Linked DNA regions of Hyphomicrobium denitrificans ATCC 51888. The protein of the gene in region 2 binds, or shares a complex with, the protein of the main gene of each other region. Links are inferred from orthologs where the notes say so. Each region holds a gene or a part of one and is shown on either strand. Other genes may lie near its edges.

The links. The genes of interacting proteins can lie anywhere in the genome.
Region 1: the proteins of hfq (region 2) and HDEN_RS12420 are in contact, whole or in part, in a crystal structure (PDB 3VU3), measured with the Escherichia coli proteins. The link is inferred for Hyphomicrobium denitrificans ATCC 51888 from one-to-one orthologs.

What each region holds. Positions count from the first base shown.
Region 1 is NC_014313.1:2,569,655-2,574,078, forward strand. Bases 1,481-4,424 are described here. They hold HDEN_RS12420 (catalase), read right to left. Parts: upstream 3,719-4,424; coding sequence 2,243-3,718; downstream 1,481-2,242. Other genes in these bases: ychF (redox-regulated ATPase YchF), read left to right, coding at 1,481-1,500; HDEN_RS12410 (DUF3297 family protein), read left to right, coding at 1,524-1,766; HDEN_RS12415 (hypothetical protein), read right to left, coding at 1,780-2,085; HDEN_RS12425 (class II aldolase/adducin family protein), read right to left, coding at 3,868-4,424. Outside these bases: HDEN_RS12400 (hypothetical protein), read left to right, coding at 1-288; more of ychF, read left to right, coding at 403-1,480.
Region 2 is NC_014313.1:1,720,082-1,725,827, forward strand. The notes cover bases 1,613-4,396. They hold hfq (RNA chaperone Hfq), read left to right. Parts: upstream 1,613-2,772; coding sequence 2,773-3,021; downstream 3,022-4,396. Other genes in these bases: ntrX (nitrogen assimilation response regulator NtrX), read left to right, coding at 1,613-1,724; HDEN_RS08295 (D-amino-acid transaminase), read left to right, coding at 1,740-2,603; hflX (GTPase HflX), read left to right, coding at 3,114-4,396. Also shown: HDEN_RS08285 (sensor histidine kinase NtrY-like), read left to right, coding at 1-292; more of ntrX, read left to right, coding at 324-1,612; more of hflX, read left to right, coding at 4,397-4,421; HDEN_RS08310 (FAD-dependent oxidoreductase), read left to right, coding at 4,444-5,670; mazG (nucleoside triphosphate pyrophosphohydrolase), read right to left, coding at 5,667-5,746. UniProt on the Escherichia coli protein: RNA chaperone that binds small regulatory RNA (sRNAs) and mRNAs to facilitate mRNA translational regulation in response to envelope stress, environmental stress and changes in metabolite concentrations.

The DNA.
Region 1 (4,424 bases), 850 kb from region 2 along the record:
GAACAGCGTGGCGGGTTGCGAGCCGAACGGATCGCGCAATGGGTGCGCGAGGCGCTTGGCGGCGACGTTCCGATGTGGACGCTGAACCTCGGCCGCTACATCGAGCCGTGCCTCGAGTGCGAAGACGCCGATACGAGCTGGCAGCGGCCGTTCATCGTCATCGCGGTGCGGAAGGCGGACGACGGAACACACATTTCCGAGGCGCTTGCGGACGCCATGTCGGACACAATCAACCTGCCGAGCCCCGACCGCTATTCGACGTTTGCGTTCGCCAAGTACAAGAAGTGAGCCAAAGGGCCGCACGGGCGGCCGATTTCGCTTCACAAGGCGGCGTGTCTCGCTTAACCCACGGCCATCACCTTCCATCACCTCGCAACTCACTCGGGCGGAATTCTCCGAACTATGGGCTTTAAATGCGGTATCGTCGGCCTGCCGAACGTCGGCAAGTCGACCCTCTTCAATGCGCTGACGCAGACGGCTGCGGCGGAAGCTGCGAACTATCCGTTTTGCACAATCGAGCCGAACGTCGGCGAAGTCGCGGTTCCCGATGCGCGGCTTGAAACGCTTGCCAAGATCGCGGGCAGCAAAGAGATCCTTCCGACGCGCCTGACCTTCGTCGATATTGCGGGCCTCGTGCGCGGCGCATCGAAAGGCGAAGGTCTCGGCAATAAATTCCTTTCGCACATCCGCGAGGTCGACGCCGTCGCCTACGTGCTGCGCTGCTTCGTCGACGACGACATCACGCACGTTGAAAATCGTATCGATCCGTTGGCCGACGCCGATGTCGTCGAAACCGAGCTGATGCTCGCCGATCTCGAAAGCCTCGAAAAGCGCGTCTCGCAAATCGAGAAGAAGGCCAAGACCGGCGACAAGGAAGCGAAAGCGCAATTCGCCGTCATGGAGAAGCCGCTGCTGCTGCTCCGCGAAGGCAAGCCTGCGCGCCTTGCCACCATGACGCCGGAAGAGATGCCCGCTTTTCGCGCGCTGCAACTGTTGACCTCGAAGCCGGTCGTCTACGTCTGCAACGTCGAGGAAAGCGCGGCGGCACACGGCAACGCTTATTCGAAGCAAGTCGAAGAGCGCGCGAAGGCCGAAGGCGCGGCCGTCGTCATCATCTCGGCCAAGATCGAAAGCGAATTCGCGGGGCTTGCTCCGGAAGATCGCGATGCGTTCCTTGCGGAAATGGGTCTTGACGAGCCTGGCCTCAATCGACTGATCCGCGCCGGCTACTCCCTGCTCGATCTCGTGACGTATTTCACTGTCGGGCCGAAGGAAGCGCGCGCCTGGACGATCACGCGCGGCACGAAAGGCCCGCAAGCTGCGGGCGTCATTCATACCGATTTCGAAAAAGGCTTCATCCGCGCGGAAACGATCGCCTACGCCGACTATGTTTCCGGAAACGGCGAAGCGGGGGCCAAGGATGCGGGAAAAATGCGCCTGGAAGGCAAGGAGTATGTCGTCCAGGATGGCGACGTCATGCACTTCAGGTTCGCAAACTAAGATACTTCCTAGGATAATCGGCCATGACCGACACGCTGCCCGATCGCCTGTCCAACGACCCGAAAAGCCCCTTCTACGATGAGGAGCTTTTGAAGCGCGATATCGGAATCCGCTTCAACGACGTCGAGAAGACGAACGTCGAAGAATACTGCGTCAGCGAAGGTTGGGTTCGTGTCGCAGCGGGGAACGCCAAGGACCGATCCGGCCGACCCATGACCTTGAAGCTCAAGGGCAAGGTCGAACCGTATTTCAGAACTGCCGAGTAACTAACTCGCGTACCTATCGCGCGGCGCGGCGTTTGCGTGTCGCGGCGGCCTTGCGTGCCGAGGCGCTGCGCGCTGCGGCCGGACGAGACGCTGCCGCCTTGCCGCCGATTTTACCGCCGCGTTTCGACGAGACGTTCGTGTCCTTTTTTCCGCGGCCCGAACCGCTCTTGTTGCCGCCGCCGCTTTCCTTGTTCACGGTCGCCCAGGCCCGGCGTTCGGCTTCGTTCTCGCCGATGCCACGCTTCTCGTAGCCTTCCTCGATGTGTTCGGCTTTGCGTTTTTGCTTTGCGGTGTATGAGGATTTATCGCCTCGGGGCATTGCCTGTCTCCTTGAAGATTCCATCGAACCTCGTCGGAGCAACGCGCAAGCGCATCGGAAGTTTCGCAGCATCGCACTCACTAAAAGCGGTCGCCCCGGCTTTGGACCGAGGCGACAACTCAAGTTCGGCTATTTTGCTCGCGAAACCAGCGGCGCGTTACTCCGCCGCTTCGGCTCGCGCCGACGGCACTGACACGCCCATTCGCTTCGCGACGCCCGCACCGTACGCCGGATCGCATTTCGCGAAGTGCGCGACCTGGCGCTCGATGATGAACGCCGGAACGCCCTGCATTGCGGCTGCGATGTTATCCATCAGGCGTTCGCGGCCATCGGGCGTCAACAGGCGGAACAGGTTGCCCGGCTGCGTGTAGTCGTCGTTGCCGAGACGATGATTGTAGCGGTCGGCATCGCCCGAGATCTTGAGCGGCGGCTCCCTGTACGTGGGCGTTTCCTTCGGTCCGCCGAACGAATTCGGCTCATAATAGGCGTCGGGATTGCCGGTGTCGTTGCGGAAGAACCGCATCGCGCCGTCCTTATGATAGTGATGCACGGGGCATTTCGGAGCGTTGACGGGCAATGCCTCGTAATGCGTACCGAGGCGATGACGGTGCGCGTCCGCGTACGAGAAAATGCGCGCCTGAAGCATCTTGTCCGGCGAAAAGCCGATGCCGGGAATGATGTTCGACGGCGAGAACGCGGCCTGCTCGATCTCAGCGAAATAGTTGTCCGCGTTGCGGTTCAGTTCGACGATGCCGACTTCGATCAAAGGATAATCGGCGTGCGGCCAGACTTTCGTCAGGTCAAACGGATTGTAGGACGTTTTGTCAGCGTCCGCTTCCGGCATGATCTGAACGAACATGCGCCACTTCGGGAAATCTCCCTTTTCGATCGAGCCGAACAGGTCTTCCTGGTAGCTCTCACGCGTTTTGCCGATGAGCTCCGCGGCTTCGGCATTCGTATGATGCTGATGGCCTTGCAGGGTCTTGAAGTGGAACTTCACCCAGTGGCGCTCGCCGGCAGCGTTCAGGAACGAGTACGTGTGCGAGCCATAGCCGTTCATATGGCGCACGCTGGTCGGGCAGCCGCGATCGGAAAACAGGATCGTCACCTGGTGAAGGCTTTCCGGCGACAATGACCAGAAGTCCCACATCGCGGTCGGCGAGCGAAGGTTGGTTTTCGGATGGCGTTTCTGCGTGTGGATGAAGTCCGGGAACTTCAGCGCGTCACGCACGAAGAAGACCGGCGTGTTGTTGCCGACGAGATCCCAGTTGCCTTCGGAGGTGTAAAACTTGATCGAGAAGCCGCGCACGTCGCGTTCCGCGTCGGCGGCGCCGAGTTCACCGGCAACGGTCGAGAAACGGATTAGAAGGTCGGTCTTCTTGCCGATCGCATCGAACAGCTTGGCGTGCGTATACTTCGAGATATCCTGCGTTACGGTGAGCGAGCCGAATGCACCCCAGCCTTTGGCGTGAACAACGCGCTCAGGAATGCGCTCGCGGTTCTGGTGCGCGAGCTTTTCGAGCAGCTGATAATCCTGAAGCAGCAACGGGCCGCGTGCGCCGGCGGACAGAGAGTTCTGATTATCGGCGACGGGCGCGCCAGCGGACGTCGTGAGCTTGGTCGTGTCTGTCATTGGTAACGTCATCCTCGAATTTCCAACGAGGGCGACCAAACATCAGAAAGATTTTAAAGACCAATCCGTTTGCTCAGGGTTTCTGATAACAAAATCTTATTATGATAAGAGGAGCTGATCGACGCGATCAGCATGACGCATACGGCGAATTACTTTTCGGCGACGTTGCGGCCGTAGGTTTTGAACTTGTCGAGCAGCAGCGCCATCTCGTCGTCGTTCAAGATGTTCGCGGGGCCGAGGGTCAGCACCTTGTAGTATTGCTCAGCAAGTGCCTCGACTTCGGCGGCAAGCTCCAGCGCATGACCGAGCGTCGGGCCGATCGCGATCTGTCCGTGGTTCGCCATCAGGCACGCGTCGCGGTCTTGCAATCCGGTCGCGACGTGACGCGCCAGCTCCGCGGTGCCGAAGGTGGCGTAAGGCACGCACGGGATGTCCTTCCCGCCCGCGACGCCGACCATGTAGTGAAATGCCGGGATCGCGCGGTGCGCGCAGGCGAGAACCGTCGCGTGCATCGAGTGCGTGTGGACGACGGCGAAGCGATCGGGACGCGCGCGATAGGCGGCCAGATGAAAATGCCATTCGGTCGACGGCGTCTGGCGATCGTCGGGAACGCTGCCGTCGGCTGAAACGAAAACGATGTCGTCGGGATCTATGTCGTCATAACGCACGCCGGATGGTGTGATCAGCATGCCGTCGTCGAAGCGGC
Region 2 (5,746 bases):
CGTCGCGATAGAGGTCATCGACAATGGTATTGGCCTGCCGAAGCAGAACCGTGCGAAGCTGCTCGAACCTTACGTGACAACGCGCGCCAAAGGCACCGGCCTCGGCCTCGCAATCGTGCAGAAAGTCGTCGAGCAGCACGGTGGCACGCTGACGCTCGAAGATGCGCCCCACAGCGAAACAAGAACGCGGGGCGCGCTCATACGAATGACATTGCCTACCAAGCTTGAAAGCACGCACGACCTTTCCACTGAACAACTTCATAATGCCTCGCGTGCCGCGAGTGGAGCATGATACAAAAGCTTAAGTCCCCAGGAGCGCTGTAATGTCCGCTGATATTTTGATCGTTGATGATGAAGCCGATATTCGGGATCTGATTGCGGGTATCCTGCAAGACGAAGGTCACCGGACGCGCCTCGCACGCGACAGTGATGAAGCGCTGCGCGCCATCGAAGATAGAAAACCTCATCTTGTCATTCTCGACATCTGGCTGCAGGGCAGCCGCCTCGACGGCCTCGAGGTTCTGACGATCATGAAGCGGACGTATCCCGATCTGCCGGTGGTCATCATTTCAGGACACGGCAACATCGAGACGGCCGTCACCGCCATCAAGCGCGGCGCCTACGATTACATCGAGAAGCCGTTCAAGGCCGATCGCCTGGTGCTCGTCACGATGCGCGCGCTCGAAGCTTCGCAGCTGAAGCGCGAGGTCCGCGAACTGAAGGAGCGCTCCGTCGTCTCCGCCGAAATGATCGGCAAATCGCCGGCGATCAATCAGCTGAAGAACAACATCGACAAGGCCGGTCCGACCAACAGCCGCATCATGCTGCGCGGCGCGTCGGGCTCCGGCAAAGAACTCGCGGCGCGCGTCCTGCATCAGAAGTCGCTGCGCGCCGACGGTCCGTTCGTCGTGCTCAATGCGGCGGCGATGGTTCCGGACCGCGTCGAGGAAGAACTGTTCGGCACCGAGGATCGCACCGGCGGGCCGCGCAAAGTCGGCGCGCTGGAAGAAGCGCACACCGGCACGCTCTACATCGACGAAGTCGCCGACATGCCGATGGAAACGCAAGGCAAGATCCTGCGCGTGCTCGTCGAGCAGAAATTCCTGCGTCTCGGCGGCAGCCAGAAGGTGTCGGTCGATGTCCGCATCATCTCGTCGACGTCGCGCGATCTCGATCAGGACATTCGCGAAGGCCGTTTCCGGGAAGATCTCTACCATCGTCTCAACGTCGTGACGTTGCGCGTGCCGAGCCTTGCGGAGCGGCGCGAGGACATTCCCGATCTGATCCAGTATTTCGTCGGACAGGTTGCGCAAACGTCGGGTCTGGCGCCGCGGCGGATCGGCGAGGACGCCATCGCCGTGCTGCAGGCACACGACTGGCCGGGCAACGTGCGCGAGCTTCGCAACAACGTCGAGCGCCTTCTGATCCTGGCGGGCGGAGATGCAAGCGCCGCGATCACGGCGGACATGCTTCCCGATGAAATCGGCTCGAACGTGCCGCTCCCGGTCAACGGCGGCGCGGAACATCTGATGTCGTTGCCGCTGCGCGAGGCTCGCGAAATCTTCGAGCGGGAATATCTCCTGGCGCAGATCAATCGCTTCGGCGGGAACATCTCGCGCACGGCCGAGTTCGTCGGCATGGAGCGATCGGCGCTGCACCGGAAACTTCGTGCGCTGGGCGTCTCGTCCGAACAGCGGGCCGGCGATCTCAGATCCGTTTCGTAAGGGACGGACAGCAGCGTGACCCGCATCGTCTACGTCAATGGCGCCTACAAGCGCTACGCCGAAGCTGCGATCCATGCCGAGGATCGCGGCTTTCAATTTGCCGACGCGGTCTATGAAGTCATGGAAGTGCGCGGCGGCCGATTAGTTGATGCAACCCGGCATCTTGCGCGGTTGAACCGCTCGCTCGGCGCGTTGTCGATTTCGGCGCCCATGTCGAATGGCGCGCTCTTACACATCGTCGGCGAAGTCGTGCGCCGAAATCGCGTTCGCGACGGACTCGTCTACCTCCAAGTGACGCGCGGGGCAGGTCCGAGGAATTTCTCTTTTCCAGGTCTGGAAATTTTCCCAACACTTGTCGTTCTCGCGCGCTCGCAGCGATTGGGGTGGGCGGACGAGCTTGCCGAGCACGGCATTGCCGTCAAGACGATGCCCGACAATCGCTGGGGCCGTTCCGATATCAAAACCGTGATGCTGCTGCCGGCGGTGCTCGCCAAGGACGCGGCCCATAGCGCGGGCGCTCATGAGGCGTGGTTCGTCGATCAATCCGGCGCTATTACGGAGGGCGCATCGAGCAATGCGTGGATCGTGACGCCCGGCGGCGTGCTGGTGACACGTCCGCTCGACCCGCGCATTCTGCCGGGCGTCACGCGCGCGACCGTTAAGGACGTCGCTGCGGCAGAAGGGCTGAAGCTCGAGGAACGCGCGTTCACGCTTGCCGAGGCCATCGGCGCCCGCGAAGCTTTTGTGACGTCGGCGACGAACACGGTCATGCCGGTAGTCAGCATCGATGCGCGGCAGGTCGGCGATGGGCGGCCGGGTCCGGTCGTGCGCCGGCTCAGGTCGCGCTTCCATGAGCTTGCCGAAATTTCAATCGTGTAGTGCGAATGTTGCCGCATTGTGCGGGGCAATAACACCTGTAAAGTGTCACCGCTTCGATAGTCATCCCCCCGATGCCCGTCGAGATCCCCGCTAGGACGCCTCGTCGATTTTTCAAGCCCGACAGCGCCCGGCGCGTTTCAAAAGACGTCGAAAAAAACGGACAAAAATTATGGCGGCTGAAAAAACTCAGAATTTACAAGACACCTTTCTTAATTATGTTCGTAAAAACAAAACTCCGCTGACGATCTTCCTCATCAATGGCGTCAAGCTGCAGGGCATCGTCAGCTGGTTCGATAATTTCTGCGTTCTGCTTCGGCGCGACGGGCACTCGCAGCTCGTTTACAAGCATGCCATTTCGACGATCATGCCGGGCGGTCCGGTCAATCTCAACGATCAGGACGGCGAAGGAACTGGTTGACACCAATTTCCAATAATCCAGACGGCGAGGACGCTTCGCCTCGTAAGCGCCGGCGTACGAGTCAAGATACGCGTCAGCCGAGAACGCGCACGCTGGTCCTAGTACCGGTTCTGAAACGGCCGCAACGCTCGGGCGATGCGGCTAAGACCGCGGGCGAAACGCACACGCCTGAAAACCGATTGTCCGAGGCTGTCGGCCTCGCGAACGCCATCGATCTCGACATCATCGACTCCGCGATCGTTCCCATGTCGGAGCCTCGGCCGTCGACGTTGCTCGGATCGGGCAAAGTCGATGAACTCGGCGGGCGCGTGCGCGATCTCGATATCGGGCTGGTCGTCGTCGATCATGCTCTGACGCCGGTGCAGCAGCGCAACCTCGAGAAGGCGTGGAACACGAAGGTTGTCGACCGCACAGGTCTCATTCTCGAAATTTTTGGCGCGCGAGCACGAACGCGCGAGGGCGTCCTGCAAGTCGAGCTTGCGCATCTTTCGTATCAGAAGGGGCGGCTCGTTCGCGCGTGGACGCACTTGGAACGTCAGCGCGGCGGCGGCGGCTTTCTCGGCGGCCCGGGCGAAGCGCAGATCGAACTCGACAAACGTATGCTTCAGGATCGCATCGACGCCATCAAGCGCGATCTCAAGGACGTCGTTCGCACGCGTGATCTGCATCGCAAAGGCCGGCGCAAGGTGCCGTATCCGATCGTAGCCGTCGTCGGTTATACGAACGCGGGCAAGTCGACGCTGTTCAACAAGATCACCGGCGCGGGCGTTGTCGCGATGGATCAGGTGTTCGCGACGCTCGATCCGACGATGCGGGAAGTGAAGCTGCCGAGCGCGCGGCGCATCATTCTGTCGGACACTGTCGGCTTCATCTCGGATTTGCCGACTTCGCTGGTCGCGGCGTTCCGCGCGACGCTTGAAGAAGTGGTCGAGGCGGATCTCATTCTGCACGTGCGCGACATCGCGCATGAGGAAACGGAAGCGCAGGCGCGCGACGTCGAAAAGGTTCTGAGCGAGCTCGGCATCGACACGCTGCCGGTCGACGGGCATATCCAGGAAGTCTGGAATAAGATCGACCTTCTGACCGGCGATCGTCGCGCGGAGCTACAACACGAAGCCCAGCGCAACGAACGTCCTCCGGTTCTCGTTTCGGCCGTGACGGGCGAAGGCATCGTGCCGCTGCTCGACGCGATCGACAGCCGCCTCAGCGTCGCCGACGAGATCCTCGACGTCATCATTCCCGGCAGCCTTGGGGCGCTCCTCAACTGGCTGCATGAAACGTGTGACGTGCTGGCGCGCGAGGCGCGCAAGGACGGCAGCATCGAACTGCGGCTGCGCATTCCGAGCGAAAAGAAAGACCGAGTTCTCGGGCAGTTGCGAAAAGCGGGGTTGAAGGTCTGACGCGGAGGGCTAAGCTCGCGCTATGGATCAACACGTCACCTGCTGCATTGCCGGAGGCGGACCGGCCGGAATGATGCTCGGCGTGCTGCTCGCGCGCGCTGGCGTCGATGTGCTCGTTCTCGAGAAGCACAAGGACTTCCTGCGCGACTTTCGCGGCGATACGATTCATCCCTCGACCTTGCGTCTGATGGAGGAACTCGGGTGGCTCGATGAGTTCCTAAGGCTGCCGCATCAAGAGGTGAAGCAGCTCTACGGGCAGTTCGGCGAAACGCGCATCAAGCTCGCGGATTTTTCGTCGCTGCCGATTTCGACAAAGTTCATCGCGCTGATGCCGCAATGGGACTTTCTCGATTTTCTGGCGGAGAAGGGGCGCGCGTATCCGAAGTTTTCGCTGCGCATGAACGCCGAAGCGACGGATCTCGTCCATGACGGCGGTCGCGTATCGGGCGTCAAAGTCACGACACCCGAAGGGCCGCTGACTGTCTCTGCCGATCTTGTCGTTGCGGCGGACGGGCGTACATCGACGCTGCGCAAAGCGTCAGGTCTCGTCAGCGAGAACTTCGGCGCGCCGATGGATGTCATGTGGTTTCGTCTGCCGAGGCTTCCGACCGACACAGAAGAGACGCAGGCCCGGTTCGATGCCGGACAGATTTTCATTATGCTCCAGCGCGGCGACTATTGGCAGTGCGCCTACGTCATCCCGAAAGGCGACGACGCCAAGGTGCGTGCGGCAGGTCTCGACGCCTTTCGCAAGTCGGTCGGCGCGTTGCTGCCGTTCGAAGCGTCCCGCGCCGATGCCATCGCCGATTGGGATCACGTCAAGCTTCTGACCGTCGCCGTCGATCGGCTGAACGAATGGGCGAGGCCCGGATTGCTGTGCATCGGAGATGCGGCGCACGCCATGAGCCCGGTCGGCGGCGTCGGCATCAATCTCGCTGTTCAGGATGCCGTCGCGGCGGCCAACAGTCTGTGGCAGCCGTTGAAAGAGAAACGGCTGACGTTCGACGATCTCAAGACGGTTCAGGCGCGGCGGGATTTTCCAACGCATGCGACCCAGCGCCTGCAACTCACAGTGCAAAACCGGGTCATTGCGAAAACGCTCGCGAAAACGCGTGATGTGAAGCCTCCGCTCGCCTTTCGCCTGTTCAACAGCTTGCCATTTCTATCGCGCATTCCGGCGCGGCTGATCGGCCTCGGCTTTCGGCCCGAGCATGTGTCGGACGCGATCCGGAAGGGCAACGGCGCTTAAACTTTTTTTGCCGTCGCGCTCTTCTCTATCGCTTTGGCTTCGTCCCACAGCGCGTCCATTTCTTCGAGCGTCGATT